DNA from 4 places in the Streptomyces sp. NPDC050534 genome. Region 1 is predicted to be linked to each of the others. Evidence: riboswitches for the same ligand, from Rfam matches in the RefSeq annotation. Region 1 holds a riboswitch; each other region holds the start of a gene.

Region 1 (6,934 bases):
ATCAACGGCTCGCCTCTGACCACCCCGGCCGAGGGCTGCTCGAAGGGCGAGTCGACCCCCCCGGCGACCCCGCCGGCGTCGAGCACGCCTCCGGCCGACGAGTCCGCGACCCCGACCCCGTCCGCCTCGGAGAGCAGCTCCGCTCCGGCCGGCACCTCGAGCAACGCGCCGTCCCCGGCGGCCGGTGACTCGAACCTGGCCGAGACCGGTGCGAACTCCAACACCGGCATGATCGCCGGTATCGCGGGCGCCCTGGTCGTGGTCGGCGGCGGCGCCGTCTTCTTCGGCATGCGTCGTCGTGGCGCGAGCAGCAAGAGCTGACGCCTCACTCAGCGGTATCGCTGTGGCCCGTCCCCGTATCCCCGGGGGACGGGCCTCGGTCGTTTCACGGGGCCTGTCACGGCGGCGGGCCATGACCTCAACGGTCAAGCGAGGACGACGACTTCGGCCGCGTCGAACTCCACGCCGACCACGTCCCCGACCTCCGGCGCCGCCCGCAGCGCGCACGCCGCCTCGAGGCGCGGCGCCTCCTCCGGCTGGAGCTGTACGGCGACGTGGGTGCCCTTGAAGGTGCGTGCGGCGACCGTGCAGCGCAGGCCCTGGTCGGCGGGGACGAGACGGACGCCCGCGGGGCGCACGAGGAGCGTGCGCGGGCCCTGGGGGGCATCCTCGGGCACCGGCAGCTTGCCCCACGGAGTGTCCGCGGCCTGACCGGCCACCGTCCCCTCGACCACGTTGTCGAAGCCCAGGAACCGGGCCACGAACTCGTCCGCGGGCCGCTGCCAGACCTCCAGCGGCGTACCGGACTGGGCGATCCGCCCGTCCCGCATCACCACGACCCGGTCCGCGAGCGCGAAGGCCTCGCCCTGGTCGTGCGTCACGGCGAGGACCGTGGTGCCCAACCGCCCGAAGAGTTCCCTGAGTTCGACGACCAGCCGCTCCCGCAGCGAGCGGTCGAGCTGCCCCAGCGGCTCGTCCAGCATCAGCAGCCGGGGGCGGGGAGCGAGGGCCCGCGCCAGCGCCACCCGCTGCTGTTCCCCGCCGGAGAGCGACGCGACGGCCCGGCGTGCGGCGCCCGGGAGACCGACGAGATCCAGCAACTCCCGTACTCGATCATCCTGTTGCGGGCGGGACGTCCCGCGCATCCGCAGCCCGAAGGCGACGTTGCCGCCTGCGTCCCGCTGCGGGAAGAGCTGGTGGTCCTGGAACATCAGGCCCACTCCCCGCTTGTGCGCGGGCACGCCCGTCTGGTCGCGGCCGTCGAGCAACACCCGCCCCGCGTCGAGGGGTTGCAGCCCCGCCACCGTCCGCAGCAACGTCGACTTGCCGCTGCCGCTGGGCCCGAGCACGCACACGATCTCGTGCTCGGCGACATCCAGGCCGACGCAGTCGAGCACGGCCCGGCCGCCGAAGCGGACCGTCGCGTCCTGAAGGCTCAGCAGCATCTAGAACTCCCCGGTCCGGTCGGTACGGAGCCGCTCCAGCACCAGCAGCGCCACCGCGCACACCACCATCAGAATCGTCGAAAGGGCCATCGCCTGGCCGTAGTTGAGGTCCCCCGGGCGGCCGAGCAGCCGTGCCACGGCGACCGGCAGCGTCGGGTTGTCCGGCCGCGCGATGAACACGGTCGCACCGAACTCCCCCAGCGACACGGCGAACGCGAACCCGGCCGCGACCAGCAACGCCCGCCGCACCAGGGGCAGATCGACCTCCCGCCAGACCCGCCACGGCGACGCCCCGAGCACGGCCGCCGCCTCCCGCAGACGCGCGTCCACGGCCCGCAGCACCGGCAGCATGGTCCGTACGACGAAGGGGGCGCCCACCAGCGCCTGCGCGAGCGGCACCAGGATCCAGGAGGAGCGCAGGTCGAGCGGCGGTTTGTCGAGGGCGATCAGGAAGCCGAAGCCGACCGTCACCGCGGACACGCCCAGCGGCAGCATCAGCAGCGCGTCGAAGCCGCGCACCAGCCGGCCCGCGTCCCGGCGGGCGAGGGCCGCGGCGGCGAGACCGCCGATCAGCACGGCGATGGCGGTGGCGGCGGCCGCGTACTGCAGGGAGTTGGCGATCGACTCGATCGGCGGGACGAGGAAGGTGCCGCCGTCCTCGTGGGTCAGCGACCGGTAGTAGCCGAAGCCCGGGGCGTCCAGCGACCGCTGCACCAGCACGGCGAGCGGCAGCACGAGCAGCACGGCGACGGTGGCGAGGACGCCGGCGAGCAGCCCCCACTCCCGCACCCCGCGCGGCCGCCGCGCGGTCACGGACGCGTCGACCAGCCGCAGGGCGCTCTCCCGCCGCCGTACGGTCCAGGCGTGCACCGCGAGGATCGCGCCCACCGCCACGAACTGGACGATGGTGAGCACCGCGGCCGTGGAGAGGTCGAAGATCTCGGACGTCTGCCGGTAGATCTCCACCTCGAGCGTGGCGAACGTCGGCCCGCCCAGGATCTGCACCACGCCGAAGGAGGTGAAGGTGAAGAGGAAGACCATGAGCGCGGCCGCTGCGACGGCGGGCCCGAGCGCGGGCAGCGTCACCTTCCGCCACGCCCTCAGCGGTGAGGCGCCCAGCATCCGCGCCGCCTCCTCCTGGCGCGGGTCGAGCTGGCCCCACAGGCCGCCCACGGTCCGTACGACGACCGCGTAGTTGAAGAAGACGTGCGCGAGCAGGATGGCCCACACGGTGGTGTCCAGCCGTACGCCCCACAGCTCGTCCAGGAGCCCGCCACGTCCGACGAGCGCCAGGAACGCCGTGCCGACGACGACCGTCGGCAGCACGAACGGGACGGTGACGACGGCCCGCAGCACCTGCTTGCCGGGGAAGTCGAAGCGCGCGAAGACGTAGGCGCCGGGGAGTGCGACCAGCAGCGTGAGCGCGGTCGAGGCGAGCGCCTGCCAGGTGGTGAACCACAGGACGTGCCGGATGTCGGACTGCGTGACGACGTCCGCGATCCGGCCGAACTGCCAGGATCCGTCGACCTTGAGCCCGCGCGCCACGATCGCGGCCACGGGCCAGGCGAAGAACAGCGCGAAGAACGCGACGGGCACGGCCATGAGACCGAGCCGAGCCGCGCTCCCCGCGCGACGGCCGCGGACGGCTACTGCAGTACGAGTGACGTCCACGACTTGACCCACTGGTCACGGTTCTCGGCGATCTTGCCGGGCGCCATCTTCTCCGGGTCCTTGGCCGGCTGCCCGAACTTCTGGAACTCCGGCGGAACCTGAGCGGCCTCCCGCACCGGGTAGACGAACATGTTCAGCGGCATGTCGTCCTGGAACTCCTTGGTCACCAGGAAGTCGAGGAGCGCCTTGCCGCCCTTGGTGTTCTTGGCGTTGCTGAGCAGTCCCGCGTACTCGATCTGCCGGAAGCAGGTGCCGTACGACGTCCCGGTCGGCGCCGTCTTCGGCTTCGGGTCGGCGTAGATGACCTCGGCTGGCGGCGAGGAGGCGTAGGAGACGACGAGCGGCCGGTCGCCCTTGGCCTTCTTGCCGCCGGCGGAGCCGGAGAACTCCTGGTTGTAGGCCTGCTCCCAGCCGTCGACGACCTTCACACCGTTCGCCTTGAGCTTCTTCCAGTAGCCCTGCCAGCCGGCGTCGCCGTACTTGGCGGCCGTGCCGAGCAGGAAGCCGAGGCCGGGCGAGGAGGTGGCGGCGTTCTCGGTGACGAGGAGGTTCTTGTACTGGGGCTTGACCAGGTCGTCGAACGACTGCGGCGGCGTCAGCCCGTGCTTGCTGAAGTACGCCTTGTCGTAGTTGACGCAGATGTCTCCGGAGTCGATGGGCGTGACCCGGTGCTTGGCCTGGTCGACCCGGTACTCCGGCAGGATCATGTCGGAGCCCTTCGCCTCGTACGACTGGAAGAGGCCGTTGTCGAGCGCCCGCGAGAGCAGGGTGTTGTCGACGCCGAAGAAGACGTCGCCCTGCGGGTTGTCCTTGGTGAGGATGGCCTTGTTGACGGCCTGCCCGGCATCGCCGTCCTTGAGGACGTGGACCTTGTAGCCGGACTGCTTCTCGAAGTCGGCGAGGACGCTCTTCGAGACGGCCCACGAGTCGTGGCTGACGAGGGTCACGGACTTGGAGCCGCCGGACCCGCCGGAGCCGCCGTTGCCGGACGAGGACCCGCAGGCGGACAGCGTGACGAGCCCGAGGCCCACGACCACGGCCGCGAGCTTCCTGTTGTTGTTCACCGAATTCCTCCTGGCTGACCAGGAAGAGACGCGGCCCTGCCCGGGACCGGCGGACATGGCCGACGGCTCCCGGGCAGGGCGCAACAGCTTGAGTGATCACCGAACTTCCTACCCAGAATGACCTGGGCAAGGTTCAGAGGGTCTGCGGCCCGGTTGCCGCACTCTCAGCGCTGTGGCGCTCCCCTGTCGGAATATGCAGATGTGTGTACGGGTGTTCTGTACGGGTGTTCGTACCGGCTCAGGTTACCGCTCGGTGGCCGCGAGCTGGCCGCAGGCCCCGTCGATCTCCTGCCCACGGGTGTCCCGGACAGTCACCGGTACACCGTGCGCGGCGATGGCCTCCACGAACGCCTTCTCGTCCTCGGGCCGGGAGGCGGTCCACTTCGACCCGGGCGTCGGGTTCAGCGGGATGAGGTTGACGTGCACGGGCTTGCCCCTGAGCAGCCGCCCGAGCCGGTCGCCGCGCCAGGCCTGATCGTTGATGTCGCGGATGAGCGCGTACTCGATGCTGAGCCGGCGCCCGCTCTTCTCGACGTACTCGAAGCCGGCGTCGAGGACCTCGCGCACCTTCCACCGTGTGTTCACGGGGACCAGGGTGTCGCGCAGCTCGTCGTCGGGGGCGTGCAGCGAGATCGCGAGCCGGCACTTCAGGCCCTCGTCGGCGAAGCGGTGGATGGCCGGCACGAGCCCGACGGTCGAGACGGTGATGCCGCGCTGGGAGAGCCCGAGCCCGTCGGGGGCGGGATCGGTGAGCGCACGGATGGCCGTGATGACCCGCTTGTAGTTGGCCAGGGGCTCGCCCATCCCCATGAAGACGATGTTGGAGAGCCGGGCGGGCCCGCCGGGCACCTCCCCGTCCCTGAGCGCCCGCATCCCGTCCACGATCTGATGGACGATCTCCGCGGCGGACAGATTCCGGTCCAGCCCCGCCTGGCCGGTGGCGCAGAAGGGACAGTTCATCCCGCAGCCGGCCTGCGAGCTGATGCACATGGTGACCCGGTCCGGGTACCGCATCAGCACGGACTCGACGAGCGTCCCGTCGAACAGCCGCCACAGCGTCTTGCGGGTCGTGCCCTGGTCGGTCGACAGATGCCGTACGACCGACATCAGGTCCGGCAGCAGCGCCTCCTGCAGCCTGCCGCGCGAGCCCGCGGGGATGTCGGTCCACTCCGCGGGGTCGTGCGCGTACCGCGCGAAGTAGTGCTGCGAGAGCTGCTTGGCACGAAACGGCTTCTCCCCGACCTCGGCCACAGCCTCCTTGCGCTCGGCAGGCGTGAGATCGGCAAGATGCCGCGGCGGCTTCTTGGCTCCGCGGGGGGCGACGAAAGTGAGTTCTCCGGGCTTTGGCATGGCGGTACCAGTGTCGCAGATCGACTGGGGTGACCTGCGACTGTGACCTACGGCACCTGTCGTTGGTGGTCGTCGTCCGTCGCCGCTGAGCCCCTTCGGACGGCCCACAGACTGCCCGAAATTCTCGGCTTCCCCAGGAGCTGACCATGAGAGCCTCACACCCGTGGCTGCTGAAACCGAGGTGGGAGAGCTGTTGCGCCAGCGCGGCTGGCGGACGGCATTCACCGTCGCTGGAAGGGTGAACGCGTGGGCCGCCCTGGTGAGCGTCATCGAGCGTGGCTACAGCGACGACATCTACGAGTACACCAACGACCTCTACTGCCGAAAACTGGCTGCACGAAGCGTGGCTCCTGCTGGACGAACATATCGTCCAGCTTTGGACCCCGCAGATCAAAGCTCTGGACGACCGGTACAAGGCCGCGACCGTCGACGACGACGGCCAAGCACTCGACCAGTTCCACAGACTGCCCGGCCCCGACCTGTGGTGGTGGCGGCGACACCCTCGCGTCCTCACCGGAGACCTCGGGCGTTCGCTCCGCTCGGCCGGTGCCATCGGCACCGACCCTGACACAGCGTGACCCCCAGCCTCGTGGAGTTACGGGAAAGCCCTTACGGCACCCTTAGGGCCTGTCCGGCGAGGGGATGTCTTCACGTCTCGGCGCGGCGGAACTTACGGCTTGTGGGTTACCCAGAGCAGTTCCGCCGGCCAGCGGTGTGCCCAGTCGGGTGGGTCGGTTTCGTTGTAGCCGTTGGGTGTTCCGGGTTCGGGCCGCGGCTCGATGAGGTCGTCGATGATGAGGCCGGCGCCGCGCAGGACCTTGACCCAGTCGCCGTAGGTGAGCTGGTAGCTGGTCGCGCCGTCGCCTTCGGCGATGGTGTTCAGCCCGAAGTAGTCCTGCTGCAGCGTCGTGGTCACGCGGCCGGCGGCTTCGTCGTAGCAGGCTTCGAACCATGGGCTGGCGACGTTGAACACCAGGCGCCCGCCTCGGCACAGGACGCGTGCGGCCTGCGGGACGGCCAGGTGCGGGGGCGCCCAGCTGAGCCCACCGAAGTCGCAGAACACCAGGTCGAAGCTGTCGGCGGCGAAGGGGAGTTGTTCGGCGGCGCCTTGCACCAGCGGGTAGCGGGCCACTCCCATCGCGCGGGCCGCTGCGGCGAGTTGGGCTTCGGACAGGTCGAGCCCGACCACGGTGGCGCCCTCGGCGGCGAGCGCCCTGGACCACTGGCCGGCGCCGCAGCCGAGTTCGAGGACGCGCTTGCCGGTGACGTCGCCGAGGGCGTGCAGGTGCGCGTCGGGGATGGAGTACATGCCCCACAGCCGGGGTGTGGCGCCGATCTGCGGGTCGTGCTTGTGCTGGTAGGCGCTGCTGATCTGGTTCCAGAGCCGCCGGTTGGCGGGGATGC
Region 2 (6,934 bases), on a different contig from region 1:
TCACGCGCAACGACGCCGACGAGTGCTGGGATCTGTTCCGCAAGCTCACCAAGCGGTTCTCCTTCCGCGACGAAGGTGGTGCAGACGCCGTCCGTTCCCTGCTGGATACGTACGGCGGCACACGGATCGTTCACGGCCACAGCCCCATTCCGTACCTGCTGGGCGAGGTCGGGTCCGAGGAGGGCGACGACAGCGCGGGGCCGGTGGTCGAGGGACCGCACGTCTACGCCGGCGGTCTGGCCATCGCGATGGACGGCGGAGTGACCATGGCCGGAAAGCTACTCGTGCAACAACTTCCTCTGGATATCTGAACGTTCACAGGGCAGGCGACCCCCGTCGGGAGGAATCACGACGAACGGTGCAGGCCAGAGCCCAATTTCTGGAAACCCCCTGTCACCACGTGCCGTGACCGCTCTACCATCGGCTTATCCGTAGCAGGCTCCCCTCCGTTTCTGCCCGACGGCTCGTTGGCATGCGAGCCCCAAGCCCTACGGAGCATCGGGGGATGCACATGAACAGCGTTCCGCAGCACCTGCTGAGCGAGGACCGCCAGGAGTACGAGCGGGTCCTCGACGAGGCGCTGCGCTCCGCCCCACACCGCCCGGAACTGGCCGCTGTCGGACAGCGGCTCAACGCCGAACAGCTGCGCACCATGGCGCTCAACGCCTCCGCACTCATCACGGCGGCCGCGGCGACCGAGTACCAGCACTACGTGAAGGTTCGCGAGGAACTGCGCCAGCCGGCGCCGTCCACCCCCTCGTCCACCGGCGAATCCGGCTCCGCGGAGCCGGGCCCGGCGACGATGGGGCTCGCCACCACCCTCGGCGAGGCCGCCGAGACGGCCGGCGCGGGCGCCGTCGCCGCCGTCCTCACGCCCGTCCTTGCCGGAACAGCAGCGGTGATCTTCCTGGTCGTCGGCTACGTCATCAAGTCGTTCGCCCCCAAACAGGGGTTCGGCAGGACCATGATCACCGCCGGCTGGGTGTTCGGCGCCCTGACCGCGGCCGCGATCCTGGTCGCCGCCGTCGGCCTGCTGCTCACCGCTCTGCGCAACCGGCCGTCGCTCGAGACCGGGCCGTACGGTGAACCGGGCGGGGACGTGGCCCTGGCCAGGGAAGCCTGGCGCGAGGCACTTCTGGAGCGCGGCGTCATGCCGTTCCTCAGGGAGGCACTCGCCGACCCGGGCGCCGCGGCGGCACTGCACAGCACCACACCGCGGACGCCGACCAGCCGTATGCCGAATCTGGGCTACGGCCGCCCCGGCTTCAGCAGCCCGGACGAGGGCTCCACCGGCCCGCGCCCGAGCTTCTCGAGCCCGGACTACACCAGCCCGGACTTCGGAGGCCCGGAACACCAGCCGGAGTGACCACCGGCTTGCGCCCTCCACAACGGAGCGACCCGTCGGGGCCGGCCGGGGGAGCGCAAGCCGAACGCCCCGTCCACCGAACCGAGTTCGTCGGTCCGCGATCGGCAGACACACCCTGTTCCCCGCGGCCGCGAACTCCTTCGGCCTCTCCGTCCTGTCCGCCTCGGTCGCCTCCCGGTTCGTCAGCCCGGTGGACCGTTCAGGTCGGCCCGGTGGTGAACGACGTCGTCTGCGACGTCCAGGAGAGGAAGGTTGTGGGTGAAGGCGTAGGCGCGCAGGCGCGCGAGGGCCTGGTCGAGGGGGATGTCGAGCATGACGGTCAGGGCGCCGGTTGCCTGGTGGATGAGGGCTCGGTGCAGGGGCAGCGGGTTGCTGCTGCTCATGTCGTGGATGCCGTGAGGTGTGGTGAGGATCGTGGTGGCGCCTTCGGCGAGCGCGAGGAGTTGGCTCATCTGAGGGCGGGTCAGCGAGCGGGTCGTGTCGCGGTGGCCGGTGAGAACGCCCAGCCGGGCCGCACCCAGATTCAGGGGAACGGCGTAAGCGGCGTGTGGGGATTTCCGGTGGGTGGCGGCCAGCAGGGCGGGCCATCGGCGTTCGGGCACGGTGTACAGGTCGGGGACGAGTACGGGTTCACCGGTGCGGGCGGCGTCCACGGTGGGGCCCTCGCCGAGGGTGTACTGCAAGTCTTCGAAGGCCACCCCCGCGGTGTCCGCCGGGTCGTACCAGACGAGTTCGAGGCCGGCGTGGTCGATCAGGCAGATGGTGAGGCTGTCGAGGCCGAGTGTGACCGCGCACGAACTGGGGTCGAGTGCGGTCAGACCGTGGCCGGCCTGGGTGGCGGCGGCCACGAGGCCGGGGATGTCGGGGGCATCTGCGGGCACCGCGGGTACTCCTTGGCTGAGTGCGGTGGGGCGCTGGTGGCGCGGGCAGCAGAACGGCATGAAATCAGCGTCACGGGCGGCGCGTCCGGTCCTGGGTTGCGGCGAACGTCCCGGCGGACACGCCGCCCTCGACGACGAGTTGGCACAGGTGGGTCAATGACGTCCGGTTGTTGCGGGCATGGGCGCGCAGGCGCTCGAAGGCGGTCTCGGGTGGGATGTTCAGGCGGGCCCCGAGGGCGCCTTTTGCCTGTTCGATGATGATCCGGCTGTTGAGCGCGATGTGCAGTTGCCCGACCCGTTCGGCCTGGTCCTGGGACAGGCGCTGGTGCAGGATGCCGATGGTCGCCGCGTCCGCGAGGGCCTGTCCCAGGCGCAGACTCGCCGGGTGAAGGCCGGCAGGACGGCCGTGGAAGATGTTCACCGCGCCGATCACCTCCTCGCGCAGGCGCAGCGGCATGGCGGCCACGACGGCGAATCCGGCCGTGCGGGCTGCTTTGGTGAAGCGTGGCCAGCGTTCGGCGGTGGCGGGGTCGTTCAGGTCCACCGGGCCGACCTGTACATGCTGGCTGCAGCAGTCCTTGGCGGGGCCCTCGTCGAACTCGACCTGGTTCTCATCCAGTTGGTGTGCGGTGTCGGTGGACGCGGTCACGTCCACCAACCGCCTCTGGGCGTCGACCATGATGACCCCGATCGCCGTCACGTCCAGCAACGCGAGCATGTGATCGGTCAGCACATGCAGGAAATCGACCAGGTGGAAGTCCTCCACCAGGGTGTCGGCCAGCTCCAGGAAGGCTTTCGCGAGTCGTTCGTCCCGCTCCCACTGCGCCATCGCGCATTCCTCCTCCGCCCCTTGCCTCAAACCGCCAAGGGACGATCCAGCCGGGGATGTGGGCCCGGTGCCATTGTCCCGCCCAACGCCCCCACCGGGAACGGAACTGCCGCATACGTGTCACAGGTCCGTCGAACTCGACTGCCCGCAGGCGCCGGAGCCTGCCTCGCAGAGCTCCGGCGCACTTCCCGGGTCCGTCGTCAATCGGCGATCGGCAGATACACCCGGTTCCCGCTCGCCGCGAACTCCTTCGACTTCTGCAGCATCCCGTCCGCGACCTCCTCCGGTGACGCCCCCTCTGCCGCCGCACCACCGAACCGCTCCGTGATGCTGTGGCTGATCTTCATCGAGCAGAACTTCGGCCCGCACATCGAGCAGAAGTGGGCGGTCTTGGCCGGCTCGGCCGGGAGGGTCTCGTCGTGGAACTCCCGTGCCGTGTCCGGGTCCAGAGCGAGGTTGAACTGGTCCTCCCACCGGAACTCGAAGCGGGCGTCGGACAGCGCGTCGTCCCAATCCTGGGCGCCGGGGTGCCCCTTGGCGAGGTCGGCCGCATGGGCGGCGATCTTGTAGGTGATGACGCCGGTCTTGACGTCGTCACGGTTGGGCAGGCCCAGGTGCTCCTTGGGCGTCACGTAGCAGAGCATGGCCGTGCCCCACCAGGCGATCATCGCGGCACCGATACCGGAGGTGATGTGGTCGTACGCCGGCGCGACGTCCGTGGTCAGCGGGCCGAGCGTATAGAACGGAGCTTCATCGCAGATCTCCTGCTGAAGGTCGATGTTCTCCTTGATCTTGTGCATCGGGACGTGTCCCGGGCCCTCGATCATGGTCTGTACGTTGAAACGCTTGGCGATCGTGTTGAGTTCCCCGAGCGTGCGCAACTCGGCGAACTGCGCCTCGTCGTTGGCGTCCGCGATCGAACCCGGCCGTAGGCCGTCGCCCAGCGAGTACGTGACGTCGTAGGCGGCGAGGATCTCGCAGAGCTCCTCGAAGTTCTCGTACAGGAACGACTCCTTGTGGTGCGCGAGGCACCACGCGGCCATGATCGAGCCGCCGCGCGAGACGATGCCGGTCTTGCGGTTCGCGGTGAGCGGGACGTACGGCAGACGGACGCCCGCGTGGACCGTCATGTAGTCCACGCCCTGCTCGGCCTGCTCGATGACGGTGTCCCTGTAGATCTCCCAAGTGAGCTCCTCGGCCCGGCCGTCGACCTTCTCCAGGGCCTGGTAGAGCGGCACCGTGCCGATGGGCACGGGGGAGTTGCGCAGCACCCATTCACGGGTCGTGTGGATGTTGCGGCCGGTGGAGAGGTCCATGACCGTGTCGGCGCCCCAGCGGGTCGCCCAGGTCATCTTCTCGACCTCCTCCTCGATGGAGGACGTCACCGCGGAGTTGCCGATGTTGGCGTTGACCTTCACCAGGAACCGCTTGCCTATGATCATCGGCTCGATCTCCGGGTGGTTGACGTTGGCCGGCAGCACCGCGCGGCCCGCCGCGATCTCTTCGCGGACCACCTCGGGCGCCACGTTCTCCCGCAGTGCCACGAACTCCATCTCGGGCGTGATCTCACCCTGGCGCGCGTACGCGAGCTGGGTCACCGCCGTACCCTCGCGTCCGCGCCGCGGCTGGCGTGGACGTCCGGGAAAGACCGCGTCGAGGTTGCGCAGCCCGCCGCGCGGCGAGGTGTGCTTGATGCCGTCGTCCTCCGGGCGGACGGGGCGGCCCGCGTACTCCTCGGTGTCGCCGCGGGCGACGATCCAGTTCTCCCGCAGCGGGGGGAGCCCCCTGCGGACGTCGGTTGGGGTGGACGGATCGGTGTACGGGCCGGATGTGTCGTACAGCGTGACCGACTGCCCGTTGGTGAGGTGCACCTGACGGACCGGCACCCGCAGATCGGGGCGCGAGCCCTCGACATACGCCTTGTGCCAGCCGATGGACTTCCCGGCCTCCGCGGACTGCTCACCGGACTGTTCGCCCTGAAGGGGCAGTTCGTCCTGGTTGGAGGCAGGCGTGCGTGCGTCCTTGTTGGTCATGAGACCTACTCCCTACGCCGGCATTACCCGGTAACAGGTTCGGCGGTCGACGCAGCGATATCCGTCTGTCGACGTCTCGTGGGGAACATCACCCGACTTCGGTGATGTTCCACGTGAAACATCGCAGGGACGGAGGTCAGCGCCCTCTCAGCCCGGTGCTCCGAGCTCCCGCGTGTGCAAAGGTGCCTCCACGCTAGCGTCAATTCCGGCGAGCTGAACAGGGGGCCCCGGCGTTCTTGCGATGATCGGGCGGTGACCACGACACGCCAGCACCCCTATCCATCCCCGGAGCCGCCTCATGGGCACGGCTCCCACGGCGGCCATGGAGACGGTCCTTCTGCCGGTGCTGGTCCTGGCGGCGGTCCCGGCGCTTATGCCGGTGCCGGCCCTGGTGGTGGGCACGAGCACCATGCTGAGCCCGGCCATGGCCCCGGCTCCGATGCCGGCCGCGGTCATGGTGGCGGCCACGGTCACTCGCACAGCCACGGTCCGGCGGCGCCCGTCTCCAAGCACCTGCGCAAGGTCATCGCGGCGGTCCTCATCCCGTTCACCGCGGCCGTGGTGGTCGGGCTCGTGGTGCTGTGGCCCGGCGGTGCCCCGGCCCACCAGCGCACCGGCGTGGGCTTCGACCGGCAGACGCAGCAGGCGACGGTCACCAAGGTCGTGGACGTGAGCTGCAAGTCGGCGAACGCCTCCGGCCAGGCCCCGGCCGGCGACGCCTCCGGCACCGCCGGCTCCTCCGGCCAGCAGCAGGAGAAGGGCACCTGCAAGAAGGCGACGATCCGCGTCGACACCGGCAAGGACAAGGGCCGTACGTTCACCGAGATCGTGCAGCCGGACCAGCCGCGGCAGTTGCACGGGGGCGAGAAGGTCGTGGCTGCCTACGAGCCTTCCGCCCCCAAGGCCCTGCAGTACTCGGTCACCGATGTGAACCGCCGGTTCCCCATGGCGCTGCTCGCCGGCATCTTCGCGCTCGCCGTCGTGGTGGTGGGCCGGATGCGCGGTCTCATGGCGCTGGTCGCGCTGGCCGTCAGCTTCATGGTGCTGACCTTCTTCATCCTGCCCGCGATCCTCCAGGGCTCGAACCCGCTGCTCGTGGCGGTGATCGGGTCGAGCGCCATCATGCTGCTCGCCCTCTACATGTGCCACGGCCTGTCCGCCCGTACATCCGTGGCGGTGCTCGGCACGCTGCTCTCGCTCGTGCTGATCGGTGTGCTCGGCTCCGGGTTCATCGGCTGGGCCGCGCTCACCGGCAACACGGACGACAGCACCGGCCTCATCCACGGCCTGTATCCGTCGATCGACATGAGCGGCCTGCTGCTCGCGGGCGTCATCATCGGCTCGCTCGGCGTCCTCGACGATGTGACGGTCACCCAGACCTCGGCGGTCTGGGAGCTGCACGAGGCCAACCCCTCGATGGGCTGGCGAGGGCTGTACCGGGCCGGCATCCGCATCGGCCGGGACCACATCGCGTCCGTCGTCAACACCCTCGTCCTCGCCTACGCGGGCGCCGCACTGCCGTTGCTGCTGCTCTTCTCCATCGCACAGAGCGGCGTGGGGACGGTCGCCAACAGCGAGCTGGTGGCGGAGGAGATCGTGCGCACGCTGGTGGGCTCGATCGGCCTCGTCGCCTCGGTCCCGGTCACAACGCTGCTCGCGGCGCTGGTGGTCGCGGCCGACCGTCCGGGGGCGGAGCCGGCCGTGGGGAGGGTGCCGGGCGCCGCAGCGCCCGCTGCGGCCCGATCGGGGAGAGGCCGGCGCCGCAAGCACTGAGCCGGCGGCGGCCGCGCCTGGCGTGGGCGCACCCACGAAGAAGCGTTCCTGC
Region 3 (6,934 bases), on a different contig from region 1:
CGCGGTCCTCGCTGACCTTGAAGCCGGCGCCCTCGAGCGTCTGCTTCGCGTCGTCGACGCTGTCACCCGTGACGTCCGGGACCTCGAGCATCACCGGGCCCTTGGACAGGGTCAGCGTGACCGTGTCGCCCTCGGCCGCCTGGCCGTCGCCCGCGGGCGTCTGCGTGGCGACCTGGCCCTTGTCGAACTCGGAGTTGACCCGCCCCGGGGCGACCTTCACCGCCAGGCCCGCGTCCTCCAGGTCGGCCTTCGCCTCCTCCAGGCCCTCCCCGGTGACGTCCGGGACGTCCACCGGGCTGCCCTTGCTCACGACCAGCGCGATCGCCGAGCCCGCGTGCCGGGTCGTGCCCGCCTCCGGGTCGGTGGAGATCACGGAGCCCTTGTCGACGCTGTCGCTGAACTCACGGGTGACCATGCCGGGCTCGAGGGCGGCCTTCTTCAGCTGGGCCCTGGCCTGGGCCAGCGGCCGGCCCTCCAGGTCCGGCACCCGCACCGTCTCCGGGCCGTCGGAGATGGTGAGCGTCACGGAGGCGTTGTCGCGGATACGGCTACCGGGTACCGGATCCGAGCTGATGACCGTGCCCCGCTTCACCGTGTCGCTGTAGGCGTGCCTGATCTTCCCGAGGTCCAGCCCGGCGTTCCCGAGCTGCTTGCGGGCCTCCGTCTGGGTCTTCGCCAGCACCGGCGGGACCTTGGTGAACTGACCGGAGTTGATGTACCAGACGCCCGCGCCGACCCCGAGGACCAGCAGCACGGCGAGGACGATCGCGACCGGACCGCGCCGGGCGCCCGCGCCACGGCGGCGCGGTGGCAGGGGCGGCGGACTCTCCAGCCGGCTGGTGTGCAGGACCTCGTCCTCGTTCACCGGCAGCGGTTGCTGCATCGCCAGCGCGCGAGGGATCACACTCGTACGGTCGTGGGAGATGTCCAGGTGGGCCGAGGCGAGGGCCTGCGGCGGCATCGCGTCGAGCTGGTCCGCGTCGAGTGCCACGCGGACGTCGCGGACGTGGGCGAGGAGCGCCACCGCGTCCTGCGGGCGGCGGTCCGGGGTGCGGGCGGTGGCCACCGCGACCAGCTCGTCCAGCGCGTACGCCAGCCCCGGCACGGCGGCCGACGGCGGTGGGACGTCCTCGTGGATGTGCTTGTAGAGGACGGTGGCCGGCGAGTCCCCGCCGTGCGGCCGGTCGCCGGTCAGCATCTCGTACAGGACGACACCGCACGCGTACACGTCGACCCGGGGGTCGGCGATGCCGTGCTCGATCTGCTCCGGTGCGAGGTAGGAGACGGTGCCGAGGACGGTGCCGGTCGTGCTGGTGACCGTGTTCACCGCGCGGACCAGCCCGAAGTCGGCGACCTTGACCCGGCCGTCGTCCCCTATCAGCACGTTCTCCGGCTTCATGTCCCGGTGCACGAAACCGGCCCGGTGCGCGGCGCCGAGCGCGGCGAGGACCGGCTCCAGGATGTCCAGGGCGGCGCGCGGCTGCAGCGCCCCGCGCTCGCGCAGCACGTCGCGCAGGGTGCACCCGGCGACGTACTCCATGGCGAGATAGACGTACGACCCGTCGGTGCCCTGGTCGAAGACCTGCACCACGTTCGGGTGGGCCAGCCGGGCGACCGACTTCGCCTCCCGGATGAAGCGCTCGACGAAGGTGCCGTCGGCGGCGAGCGTCGGGTGCATCACCTTCAGCGCGAGCACGCGGTCCAGGCGGGTGTCCAGGGCCCGGTAGACCGTGGCCATCCCGCCGACCGCGATCCGCGCGTCCACGCGATAGCGCCCGTCGAGCACCTGCCCGACCAATGGGTCCTGAAGGGTCGTATCCACGCAGGTGAGTGTACGAGCCGTGACCGACAAGCCCGTCCCTTCCTGCCGGATCGGGGCGTGACTGCAGCCGACCTGTGACGGACCTCGCACCCGTTCTCGAGGCCCGTCGAACGCGCGTTTCAGAACGCGGGACGCTCGGGATCCAGGTGCGCGCGCCCCTCGTGCGGCGAGGACGCCTCGGCGAAGTGACGGCGCGGGATGCGCCCCGCCCGGTGCGCCAGCCTGCCCGCCTCCACCGCGTGCTTCATGGCCTCGGCCATCAGCCGCGGCTCCTGCGCCCGCGTCACCGCCGAGGCGAGCATCACACCCGCGCACCCCAGCTCCATCGCGAGCGCCGCGTCCGAGGCCGTACCGGCGCCCGCGTCCAGGATCACCGGCACACGCGCGTGCTCGGTGATCAGCTGGAAGTTGTGCGGGTTGCGGATGCCGAGACCGGAGCCGATGGGCGAGCCGAGCGGCATGATCGCCGCGCAGCCGGCGTCCTCCAGCTTCCGGGCGAGGACGGGGTCGTCGTTGGTGTACGGCAGCACCGTGAAGCCGTCGTCGACCAGGGTCTCGGCGGCGTCGAGCAGCTCGATCGGGTCGGGCAGGAGGGTGCGCTCGTCGGCGATCACCTCGAGTTTGATCAGTTCGGTGCCGAGCGCCTCGCGCGCCAGGCGGGCGGTCAGCACCGCCTCCCCGGCGGTGAAGCAGCCGGCCGTGTTCGGCAGCACCCGGATGCCGAGCCGGTCCAGGACGGACAGCACCGACCCGTGCACCGAGGGGTCCACACGCCGCATCGCGACCGTGGTGAGCTCCGTGCCGGACGCCACCAGCGCCCGCTCCAGCACGTCGAGGCTGGGGGCACCGCCGGTGCCCATGATCAGGCGGGACGTGAAGGACGCACCGCCGATGACGAAGGGATCGTCGGCCATGGGTCAGCCTCCTTGGACGGCGGTGAGGACCTCGACGCGGTCTCCCTCGCGCAGGGAGGTCGACGGCCACTGCGCGCGTGGGACGACGGTTTCGTTGAGGGCGGCGGCCACTCCGGAGGGGGCCGGGGTCAGCGTCCGCACGACGGTGTCGAGAGCGGTGCCGGAGGCGAACTGCCGGAGCTCCCCGTTGACGGAGATGTTCATGCGGGCTGCTCCACGCGCGCGAAGCGCCTCGGGGTGAACGGGCGGGCCTCGTCCGGCAGTTCGCCGGTGGCCAGGACGTGCGCCATGGCGTCGCCGGTGACCGGCGTGAGCAGCACGCCGTTGCGGTGGTGCCCGGTGGCCAGCAGCAGCCCCGGCAGCTCCGTCGGGCCGAGCAGGGGGGCGTTGTCGGGGGAGCCCGGACGCAGTCCCGCGCGCGTCTCCGTCAGCGGCAGCTCTGTGATGCCGGGGACCAGCTCGTGCGCGTCGCGCAGCAGCTCGTACACCCCGCCCGCGGTGACCGTCGTGTCCCAGCCGAGCTCCTCGGTGGTCGCGCCGATCACCAGCTCGCCGTTCTCGCGCGGCACCAGATAGACCTGGCTGCCGCGCACCACGGCGCGCACGGTACGGCTCAGGAAGGGCGCGAACCGCTGTGGCACGGTCAGGCGCAGCACCTGCCCCTTCACCGGCCGCACCGGCGGCAGCACCTCGTCCGGGACGCCGGGGAGCCGCCCGCTGAGGCTGCCGGCGGCCAGTACCACCTGGCCCGCGCCCAGCTCGGTGCCGTCCGCCGTGCTCACACCGGAGGCCCGGTCCCGTACGACGTGGAAGCGCTCGGCCCACTGGCGGTGGAAGACCACGCCCGCCCGCTCGCACGCGGCGACCAGCGCGCCTGCCAGCCGCCGCGGGTCGATCTGGTGGTCGCCGTCGACCCGGAGCCCGCCGCGCACGCCCGGCGCGAGCATCGGTTCCAGGCGCCGGCAGTCGCGGCCCGACAGCCACTCCGACTCCAGGCCCGACTCCCTTTGCAGGGCGTGCAGTTCGCGCAGATGGGCGCGGTCGTCGGCGTCCAGCGCGACGGCGAGTGTGCCGCACCGGCGGTAGCCGAGGTCGTGGCCGGTGAGATCGGTGAGCTCGGCCGCGAACTCCGGATAGCGGCCGGCCGAGGCCAGGTTCAGGCCGAGCAGGGTCTGCTCGCCGTAGTGCAGCTCGGTGACCGCGGCGAGCATCCCGGCGGCCACCTGCGCGGCCCCGCCCCCCGGTTCGGGGTCCACGAGGGCCGTCGCGAACCCGCGCTGCGCGGCGCGCCAGGCCGTGACCAGGCCGATGATTCCGCCCCCGATGACGAGGACGTCTGACGTACGTGACGGCATGGGCCTCCAGCCCCTCCCTTCGCCGGCATGACCCGGATCAGGTTCGTACGGTCGGAGGCCGCCAGCCTCCCTCTCAGCCCGGTGCGTCCGGGCTCCCGCGAGTGCTTGTACGTTGGCCACCCTAGCCCGACCCGTCGCACCTCTGTAAGGGAGCCCACCGTCATGCCGCGCTCGCTGGACGGCCTCGTCCTCGCCCCCGTCGCCGACCAGGCTCCAGGTCAGGTGGGTACCCGGACGCGGTTCACGTACCACGAGAAGGACGGCGGGGTCTGGGCCGAGTACGAGGGCGGGGACGTCGTAAGAGGTCATCTGGTGGGTACCCGGGCCGGTGACCGGCTGGACTTCCGGTACGTGCAGCTCAAGCGCGACGGGACGACGTCCTCGGGGCACTGCGTGTCCACGGTGGTGGAGCTGCCGGACGGGCGGGTGCGGCTGGAGGAGACCTGGGCGTGGGAGTCGCAGGCCGGCAGCGGCACCAGCGTTGTGGAGCAGGTCACTGAGTGAGCACGACTGCTGACTGACAATTTGTCAGTTGGCTAGGGTGATCAGGTGAGTGAGCAGACGCAGGAGACGGGCGGGCCGCCCGCGCGGCGCGTGGTCGTGGTGGGCGCCGGCATGGCCGGTGTGCAGTCCGCGGTGGCGCTGCGCGAACAGGGCTTCACCGGCCGCGTGACGCTGATCGGCGCCGAGCCCCACCAGCCGTACGACCGGCCCCCGCTGTCCAAGGCCGTCCTGCTCGGCAAGTCCGAGGGCTCCGCCTTCGACGTCGACTTCGAGGCGCTCGGCATCGAACTCCGGCTCGGGTGCGAGGTGCTGGGCCTGCGCCCCGGCGAGCACGAACTGGACACCGAGGCCGGCCCGGTCCCCTACGACGTCCTCGTGCTCGCCACCGGTGCCGAACCGATCCGGCTGCCGGGCACCGAGGGTGTCCCCGGCGTGCATCTGCTGCGCACCCTGGACGACGCCGAGCGGCTGCGGCCCGTGCTCGCCCGGCAGCACGACATCGTGGTGGTCGGCGCGGGCTGGATCGGCGCCGAGTTCGCCACGGCCGCGCGCGAGGCGGGCTGCGCGGTGACGGTCGTCGAGGCGGCGGACCGGCCGCTCTCGGGCGCGCTGCCGGCCGAGGTGGCCGCGCCGATGGCCGCCTGGTACGCCGACGCCGGCGTCGAACTGCGCACGCACGCGCGCGTGGAGCGCGTCGAGCCCGGCGCGGTCGTCCTGGACGACGGCTCGCGGCTGCCCGCGGGCGCGGTCGTGGTCGGCATCGGCGCGCGCCCCGCCACGGCCTGGCTGGCCGGCTCCGGCATCGAGCTCGGAACGCACCAGGAAGTCGTCGCGGACGCCCATCTGCGCACCTCGGCACCGGACGTCTACGCCGTCGGCGACTGTGCCTCCTTCCCCTCGGGGCGGTACGGCGAGCGCCTGCTGGTCCACCACTGGGACAACGCCCTCCAGGGGCCGCGCACGGTGGCCGGGAACATCGTCGGCGAGGCCACCGGTGCGCCCCCGGCGGTCTACGACCCCGTTCCGTACTTCTGGTCCGAGCAGTTCGGCCGTTTCGTCCAGTACGCCGGCCACCACGCCTTGGCCGACACGACCCTGTGGCGCGGCGACCCGACCGGGCCGGCCTGGTCGGTCTGCTGGCTGCGCGAGGGGCGTCTGGTGGGCCTGCTCGCGGTCGGCCGGCCCAGAGATCTGGCGCAGGGGAGGCGGCTGATCGAGGCCGGAACGCCGATGGACGCCGAGCGCATCGGGGATCCGGCCAGGCCCCTGAAGGCGGCCACGGCGTAACGCGGAACCCCCAGGTCGGGCCAGCCTGGCTTCCGACTGTCAGTGCGGGATGGCAGGCTTGATTCCGTGACCGAGATTGACGCAAAGACTGATGCTCTCGTCCCCGCCTGGCTCACCCTCCCCGACATCGCAGAGATGCTCGATGTCGAGGTGACGCGAGTGCGGCAGCTGGTCAAGGAGGGCCAGCTCATCGCCGTACGCCGTGGTGAGAACCGCGCACTGCACGTCCCCGCCGCCTTCATCGACGGGGACAAGGTCGTCAAGGGCCTGACCGGCACCCTGACGCTCCTGCGCGACGACGGCTTCACCGACGAGGAGATGCTCGAGTGGCTCTTCACTCCCGACGAGAGCCTGCCGGGCACCCCCGCCCAGGCCCTCAGCGAGAATCGAGGCACGGAGGTGAAGCGCCGCGCCCAGGCGCTCGCCGTCTGAGCCGAACTCGCTGATCCGAACACCGTCCGGCGTACGGGCCGGGGTCCGCGCGGGCCCAGGGCCGTGGTTCACTGCGGCCCGCAGCTCCGAAGCGTTCCCGCGGGCCCGCGGCCCGTACGCCACCGACAACGGGGGACACCCACATGCCCGGCACCGCAGCCACCGCACGCGCCCGCCTCACCGACGCCCGCGTCTACCTCTGCACGGACGCCCGCAGGCGCCAGGGTGATCTCCCGCAGTTCCTGGACGCCGTCCTGGCGGGCGGCGTCGACATCGTCCAGCTGCGCGACAAGGGCATGGAGGCGGGCGAGGAGCTGGAGCACCTCGAGGTCTTCGCCGACGCCTGCGCCCGCCACGGCAGGCTGCTCGCGGTCAACGACCGCGCGGACGTCGCCCATGCCGCCGGCGCCGACGTCCTCCACCTCGGCCAGGGCGACCTCCCGGTCCCCGCGGCCCGCGCGATCCTCGGCGGCGACGTCCTCGTCGGCCGCTCGACGCACGCCGAGTCCGAGGCCGCCGCGGCCGCAGTCCAGGTCGGCGTCGACTACTTCTGCACCGGGCCCTGCTGGCCGACCCCGACCAAGCCGGGCCGTCACGCCCCCGGACTCGACCTGGTCCGG
Region 4 (6,934 bases), on a different contig from region 1:
GGCCGGTGCCTCGGTGGGCACGTGCCAGGGGCGGAAGGGCCGGCCCTCGGCGTCGAAGACCCGGGAGAACAGCTCGTAGAACTCCAGCCGCAGGGCCTGCACGCCCGCGACGAGCGCCTCCAGGGCGAAGGTGAGCGCGTTGCCGAGGACGAAGACGAGACACCCCGCCACGACGCCCGCGGGCCCGGACCCGGTCAGGGCCGTGGTGCCCTGCCAGACGACGGCGCCCAGGGCGGCGTGGGTGAGGCCGAAGGCCGCGAGCCGGGCGAAGGACACCGTGTTCGAGCCGATGCGGATCACCACGTCGAAGAGCTGGACGCCGGTCTGCAGGGCGCCCGAGGCGCCACCGCCGGAGGCCGTGAACAGCCCGGTGCCTGCCAGCACCAGCCCGGCCAGCACGAGCAGCGCGCCGCACACCACGAGGACCGGCAGGTGGGTGACGGCGCCCGCCGCGAGGACCGCGAGACCGAGGAAGACCGCGGCTCCGGCGATGCCGGACGCGGCGTACAGGGCACGGCTCGGGCCGCCCTCGCGCCATCGGTTGACGATGCCCGCGGCGTAGGCGAGGGCGAGCAGGACCGCGCCGACGGCGATCGCGGCGCCGAGCAACCGCATGGGTTCGTCGAGGGGGTCGAGCCACAGCACGGGCAACACGCCGGTGGGGCCGAAGAACTCTCCGTACGCGAATCCGGCGAGCGTGCTCGTCACGCCGGCTCCGGCCAGGAACGGCCAGAGGGGCCGCAGGGAAGCCAGGCGACGCGGCCGGCCGGCTCGCAGCACCAGGGCGCCGAGCAGCAGCAGGAGTCCGTGGCCGGCGTCGCCGAACATCATCCCGAACATGGCGACGTAGGCGATGCCCGCGGGCACGGTGGGGTCGACGTCGGTGTACGGGACGGTGCCGTAGGTGCGCACCAGCGGGACGAGGGAGCGCCGGACGGTGCTCGTGTCGTCGAGCCGGGTCGGCGGGTCGATGCCGCGTGGTGCGCGCAGCGGCACCAGGGCGCCTCCGGCCTGCGCCAACCGGGCCGACAGGTGCCGTACTTCGGCCGCGGGGCACCACCCGGCCAGTGCGGCGACGGTGCCGTGCCGTACCGCCGCCTCGCGGTAGGCCTCGAGCTGGGCCTCGCCCGTGAGCAGGTCGGCCCGGCCCGCCTCCCGGAGCGCGTCGAGGTCGGGTGCCGTGGGCGACAGCAGGGGGCTCACGGGGCCGGAGCCGAGCGCCTGGAGGTGGCGGGCGGCCGGTCCGGGCGTGCCGTGGCCGGGTTCGCCCGCTCCGTCGAGTTCGACGCAGCCCGCGTCGGCCACACACACCAGGGCGTCCCGCAGCACGGCGCGGGGGGCGACGACGGCCACCCGCCGCATGCGCGCCGGTGTCAGGGAGTCAGCCCAGGAGTTCATCGAATGCCTCCAGCGCCCGGCCGCCGTGGGCGGCGCACTCCAGACCGGCGCGGACGCGCCAGGCGTCGGCGCTCAGCACCGCCACCGCGCCCACGACGGGCGTGAGGGCGAATCGCGCCTCGTGCAGCAGCCGCAGACCGTCCCGCTCGACGGTGCTCCACCAGCGCGCCTCGGCCCGCCACAGGTCGCCGGGCCGCTCGATGCACTCCAGTGCCCACTTGGCCGGCGGCGACAGGCGGGCGCGGAACTCGTCGAAGGCGGTCGCCCGCACCGCCGCCGTGCCGAGCAGCCGGGCCGCGTGCCGTGTGGCCGGCCGGCGACCGGCGACGAAGGTCTCACGAGCCCACAGCAGGGCCGCCTCGCCCGCCGCCCAGCGGGCGGCCGCGGGGAGGTTCGCCGCGGTGCGGGCGGCCGCCGACCACCGCATGGCGGTGATCATCGCCGCGGGCGCATCCGATCCGGGATCTCCCCACGGGGAGGCGGCGAGTTCGGCCCGCAGCTCCGCCGGACTGCCGGACCGGGACAGCCGGGGCCAGACCGTCGACAGCGCCCCCAGCCGGTACGGCGGTGGCTGCGGCGCGCCCGACATGGCGCGCAGCCGGTGCCGGGTGTTCGCGATCTCGAAGGGCGACGCGAGCAGGCGTACGGCGGCGGAGCCGGGCCGTGGCTGCCAGCCGGCCAGTACGCGCAACTGCCACACCAGGGCGTCCGTGACCGCCCGCTGGGCCTCGGCGATGCCTGCCTCGACGTCGAGCCCGCGGCGGTACGAGGTGGCGGCCAGCGCCCGCAGGGCGTCCGGCAGGCCGGGCGCCGTGGCCAGCCCGCGCGCCGTCGCGGGGCCGGCGCGGGCAGCGGCCATGGCCTCGGCCCGGGTCACCCCGGCGACCCATCCGGCGCTCACGACGATCCCTGGTCCCGTCCGTCCGGCTCCGCGCCGGGCGGCCCGGTCAGTTCGCGGACGGCCTGTGCCGTCAGGCGTGCGGCCAGGTCGTGGGTGCGGTCGAGCGCACGCTCACGCATCTCCGCCACGGCACGCGCAGCCTCGGTGTCGGCGCGGGCCGCCTCGGCGCGCGCCTCCTCGCCGAGCCGGGCGGCGGTCGCACGCCGGACTTCCTGGGCGCGTTCCCGCGCCGTCCCGACGATGCGCTCGGCCTGCCGCGCCGCCGTACGCCGACGTGCCGCGGCCTCCCGCGACGCCGCCTCCCGTACGGCGGCGGCCTCGGCGGCGGCGTCGTCCAGCAGGGCAAGCGGGGGCTCCAGTTCGGCCGCGAGTTCGGCGGACCGGTCGGCGGGTACGGCGCCGCCCACGGCGGGGCCGGGTGAACCGGCCGGCCGGAAGCGCGCGAGGAACTCGCGGAACCCAGGCATGACGAACCTCCGAGCCCGACCACGGCGTCCGCTGGTGGCCTGTTCTCACGCTACGAAAGGGGCGCGGCGGCCCACAGGGGCCGATTGACCTGCGGAAGGGGCCGGGCGGCCCTGTGCCTTTCGACGGCATGGGCGGGATGGTGAGCATAGGAGGCGCGTTGCGCGCGGACCACGGGAGGTTGCCATGAACGACCGTGACGCCCGGGAAGCAGGCGCGGCATCGGTGGAGGCACGCCGTTCGGTGCCCACCGCCGCCCCGAAACCGGCCGAGGAGTCCCGTCAGAACATGATGGTGCGCTATCTGCAGGCCATGGCCTCGCACGCGCACACCGAAGAACCGTCTCCTCCCGCGCGCACCATGACCGGCACCGCCCGGCATGACGTCACGCGTCCGGCGACGATCGCGGACCTCCAGATCAGCCACATCGCCAAGCGGACCGCGACCGGGGTCGCTCCCGACACGCCCTTCGCGGACGTCGCCCGCATGCTCGCCCGCGAGCAGCTGGGAGCCGTTCCCGTCGTGGACGCCGACCGACGCGTCGTCGGCGTGGTCGCCGAGTCCGACCTGCTGGCCAGGGCGGTCGCCCTGACCTCCGCGGACGAGCACACCGGCGCACTGGACAAGCTGCTCGGCCGCAGGTCGCGGGGCCTGGGCGCCGGCGTCACGGCCGCCACGCTGATGTCGACACCGGCACTCACCGTCCACCCCTGGACCCCGGTCGTCGAGGCGGCGCGTACCGCTGCCCGCTCCCGGATCAGGCAGGTGTACGTGATCGACCACAAGGGCCGCCTCGTGGGTGTCGTCAGCCGCAGCGAACTGCTGCACGCCCTGGTCCGGGACGACGCCGCCATCCGCGCGGAGGTCATCTCCCACGTCCTGCGGGACGAACTGAAGATCGATCCGGGCAGCGTGCACGTGCAGGTCCAACACGGCGTCGTCGTCCTCACCGGCTCCCTCGACGTGGACCTGGTGCCGCGGCTGACCGACGCGGTGGCACACATTCCGGACGTGCTCGAGGTGGCGGACCACCTCACAGCGGTCTGAGCCCGCGTACCCGCCCCGCACGCTCCACGGAAGCCCACGCCGACCAGGGAGGTCCGCGTCGACCAGCCCACCGAGGCGGGCGGCACGGACGTGGCGCCGGCGCCGGCGCCGGTCGAAGCGGTCGTCTCGCCTGCACCGTGCACAACACGCTGTGCCTGCCGCCACGGGTCGGCATCGGGCTGGAACCGCCGAAGCTCTGAGCGCGGCGCCGCGACGGGCCGGACGTCTCCACATCGGGGCCGACCGGCCCATGCCGGCGGCCCGTGCCGGACCTACGCTGAAAGCAGCCTGCGGGGCGAGCGAGGGAGCCCGTCCGGAACGGCCGCCTTCGACAAGGGAGTCACTGCCCCTGTCGGAAGAGGCCATCGACGGACGGACTGAGAGGCCGGAAGGTCACAGGACCGGACGGCGACCTCCAGCACCTGATCCGGACCATGCCGGCGAAGGGAGCCCACCTCGCAGGTTTCGTCATGTCCGCGAGGGGCTGTGGTGCGGCGGGCGCTGGGCAGGTCCGCCCCTTCCTACGGGCCGGGTGGCCCATGGCGGGTCCGGCTCCCGCGGCGAAACGTGGACGGGAGAGCCGTCCTACAAGCTGGGGGTCCGGTGCCGAGTCGTCTCACAGCGCGTGCCCCGGCCGCCCGTACCGCACGGGCGACGGGCACCGCCTCGCCGCATGACGCGTCCGCGACGCCGGTGCAACGGCTGCGTGCGGACGAGGTGTTCACCGCCTTCGGCGGGTCACCGCGTGGGCTGTCCACCGGTGAGGCGGGCGCGCGGCTGGAGACGTACGGTCCCAACGAGCTGCCCCGCCCGCGCCGCAAGGGCGTATGGCGGCGCTTCGCCGCCCAGTTCACCGACCTCTTCGCCCTCGTCCTGATCGCGGCGTCGGCGCTGACGTTCCTCGCCTACGCACTGCAGGATCCCCGCGACGTCGGCAATCTGCAGCTGGCCTTCGCGATCCTGGGCGTCGTGGTGCTGAACGCGGTGATCGGCTTCGCGCAGGAGTACTCGGCCGAGCGGACCGCCCAGACGCTGCAGGCCATGGTGCCGCACACCTGCCGGGTGCTGCGGGACGGGGAACGCCTGGAGCTGCCGTCCGCCGCGCTCGTGCCGGGCGATCTCGCCGTCCTGGAGGCGGGCGACGCGGTCCCCGCGGACTGCCGGGTCGTCGAGGCCCATGGCCTGTCGGTGAACAACGCACCGCTGACCGGGGAGAGTTCGTCGGTCGGCAGGGTCGGCGAGCCGACCGCGGCGGACACCGCCCTGGACTCCCGCAACTGCGTCTTCATGGGCACCACGGTGGTGGCCGGGTCGGGCAAGGCGGTCGTCTACGCGATCGGGGCGTCGACGGAGTTCGGAAGGATCTTCCGGCTCACCGACGAGGCCCCGCTCCAGAAGACGCCCCTGCAGCGCGAGGTCGCCGTCATGGCGCGGCGGGTGGCGGCGCTGGCCGTGGGGATCGGCGCGGGCATGTTCGCGCTGCGCCTGTGGACCGGGCAGCCTCTGGTGTCGGCCTTCGTGTTCGCGCTCGGGGTGATGGTCGCGCTGGTGCCGGAGGGGCTGCCCGCGACCCTGTCGGTGTCGCTGGCCATCGGGGTGCGGCGGATGGCCCGCCGCCAGGCTCTGGTGAAGAAGCTGCTGGCGGTGGAGGCCCTGGGCTCCACCACCGTCGTCTGCACGGACAAGACCGGCACCCTCACCCAGGCCGAGATGACGGTCACCCGGATCTGGAGCGACGGGACCTGGCACGAGGTGTCCGGCGTGGGGTACGCGCCGGCCGGCGACGTGTCCGACGCGGAGGGCCTGGGTGAGCTGCTGCGCAGCGCGGTGCTGTGCACGGACGCCCGGCTGGTGCCCCCGGCGGGCGCCGAGGGCTGGCGCGTGCTCGGCGACACCACGGAGGGCGCGATCCTCGTCGCGGCGGCCAAGGCCGGTCTGCACCCGGCCGCGGAGAAGGAAGCGGCGCCGCGCATCGGCGAGTTCCCCTTCGATCCCGTGCGCAAGCTGATGAGCACCGTCCACCGGACACCCGCGGGTGACCTCCTGTGCGCCAAGGGCGCACCGCAGGAACTGCTCGCCCGGTGCCGCCGCATCCGCCTGCACGCTGCCGAGCACGAGCTCGAAGCCCCGCTGCGGGACGGCGTGATCGCCGCCAACGACACGATGGCGGCACAGGGTCTGCGGGTGCTGGCGGTGGCCGTCCGTCCGGTCGGCGAGCCGCCGGGCACGGCGGAGGAGGCCGAGTCGGATCTGACCTTCCTGGGTCTGGTCGGCATGCTCGACCCGCCCAGGCCCGAGGTCGCCGAGGCGGTGCGGGCCTGCCACCGGGCCGGCATCCGGATCGTGATGCTGACCGGGGACCACCCTCTGACGGCGGAGGCGATCGCCCGCCGCGTCGGCATCGTGACCGGCCCCGCGCCCACCGTCGTGACCGGTGCCGGGCTGGACGCCATGGACCCGGCCGCGCTCGACGAACTGCTCGCGGCACCGGGTCAGTTGCTGCTGTGCCGGGTCAGCCCGGAGCACAAGATGCGGGTGGTGGCGGCACTGCAGGCGCGCGGTGAGGTGGTGGCGGTCACCGGGGACGGGGCCAACGACGCTCCCGCCCTCAAGCACGCCGACATCGGCGTGTCCATGGGCGCCACCGGCACCGACGTCGCCCGCGAGGCGTCCGAAATGGTGCTGCTGGACGACTCGTTCGCCTCCATCACCGCGGCCGTGGAACTCGGGCGGTCCGTCTACCGCAACATCCGCAAGTTCCTCGCCTACCTCTTCAGCCACAACATCGCCGAGCTCGTCCCGATCCTCGCCGCGGCGTTCGCCGGCTTCCCGCTCGTTCCCCTGACCGCCGTGCAGATCCTGGCCATCGACCTGGGCTCGGACGTGCTGCCCGCGCTGGCGCTGGGAGCCGAGCCGCCCGAGCCGGACACCATGGACCGCCCGCCCCGCTCCCGCCGCGAGCGCCTGTTCTCCGCCGAACTCGTGCGCCGGTTCCTCTTCCTGGGCGCCGTGCAGTCGATCGGTGTGTGCACGGTGTTCTTCTGGCAGGTGCACGCCTCGGGGATCCCCTACGCGGACTTCACCAGCGACGACCCCGTCTACCGCAAGGCCATCACACTCACC

The links. A riboswitch is a leader RNA that binds a small molecule or an ion and turns the genes downstream of it on or off. The one in region 1 is predicted to bind thiamine pyrophosphate.
Region 2: linked by a shared signal. The riboswitch ahead of thiC (phosphomethylpyrimidine synthase ThiC) and the one ahead of ACIBN2_RS43095 (thiamine ABC transporter substrate binding subunit) in region 1 are both predicted to bind thiamine pyrophosphate.
Region 3: linked by a shared signal. The riboswitch ahead of thiO (glycine oxidase ThiO) and the one ahead of ACIBN2_RS43095 (thiamine ABC transporter substrate binding subunit) in region 1 are both predicted to bind thiamine pyrophosphate.
Region 4: linked by a shared signal. The riboswitch ahead of ACIBN2_RS04320 (cation-translocating P-type ATPase) and the one ahead of ACIBN2_RS43095 (thiamine ABC transporter substrate binding subunit) in region 1 are both predicted to bind thiamine pyrophosphate.

The regions. Positions count from the first base shown of each region.
Region 1 covers NZ_JBITHF010000020.1:90,922-97,855, forward strand. Annotated here, with positions in the region: gene ACIBN2_RS43080 (LAETG motif-containing sortase-dependent surface protein) at 1-321, shown strand, start outside; gene ACIBN2_RS43085 (ABC transporter ATP-binding protein) at 426-1,445, opposite strand; gene ACIBN2_RS43090 (ABC transporter permease) at 1,446-3,047, opposite strand; gene ACIBN2_RS43095 (thiamine ABC transporter substrate binding subunit) at 3,092-4,180, opposite strand; TPP riboswitch at 4,268-4,375, opposite strand; gene rlmN (23S rRNA (adenine(2503)-C(2))-methyltransferase RlmN) at 4,424-5,530, opposite strand; gene ACIBN2_RS43105 (hypothetical protein) at 5,806-6,108, shown strand; gene ACIBN2_RS43110 (class I SAM-dependent methyltransferase) at 6,201-6,934, opposite strand, start outside.
Region 2 covers NZ_JBITHF010000008.1:461,205-468,138, reverse strand. Annotated here, with positions in the region: gene ACIBN2_RS27540 (metallophosphoesterase) at 1-311, shown strand, start outside; gene ACIBN2_RS27535 (hypothetical protein) at 506-1,366, shown strand; gene ACIBN2_RS27530 (GAF and ANTAR domain-containing protein) at 1,549-2,247, opposite strand; gene ACIBN2_RS27525 (GAF and ANTAR domain-containing protein) at 2,318-3,076, opposite strand; gene thiC (phosphomethylpyrimidine synthase ThiC) at 3,277-5,109, opposite strand; TPP riboswitch at 5,102-5,291, opposite strand; gene ACIBN2_RS27515 (YibE/F family protein) at 5,362-6,882, shown strand.
Region 3 covers NZ_JBITHF010000013.1:212,141-219,074, reverse strand. Annotated here, with positions in the region: gene pknB (Stk1 family PASTA domain-containing Ser/Thr kinase) at 1-1,822, opposite strand, end outside; gene ACIBN2_RS36370 (thiazole synthase) at 1,942-2,736, opposite strand; gene thiS (sulfur carrier protein ThiS) at 2,740-2,940, opposite strand; gene thiO (glycine oxidase ThiO) at 2,937-4,091, opposite strand; TPP riboswitch at 4,089-4,200, opposite strand; gene ACIBN2_RS36355 (hypothetical protein) at 4,254-4,595, shown strand; gene ACIBN2_RS36350 (NAD(P)/FAD-dependent oxidoreductase) at 4,641-5,882, shown strand; gene ACIBN2_RS36345 (Rv2175c family DNA-binding protein) at 5,949-6,314, shown strand; gene thiE (thiamine phosphate synthase) at 6,458-6,934, shown strand, end outside.
Region 4 covers NZ_JBITHF010000001.1:931,525-938,458, reverse strand. Annotated here, with positions in the region: gene ACIBN2_RS04340 (V-type ATPase 116kDa subunit family protein) at 1-1,398, opposite strand, end outside; gene ACIBN2_RS04335 (hypothetical protein) at 1,382-2,299, opposite strand; gene ACIBN2_RS04330 (hypothetical protein) at 2,296-2,766, opposite strand; gene ACIBN2_RS04325 (CBS domain-containing protein) at 2,951-3,811, shown strand; TPP riboswitch at 4,135-4,277, shown strand; gene ACIBN2_RS04320 (cation-translocating P-type ATPase) at 4,415-6,934, shown strand, end outside.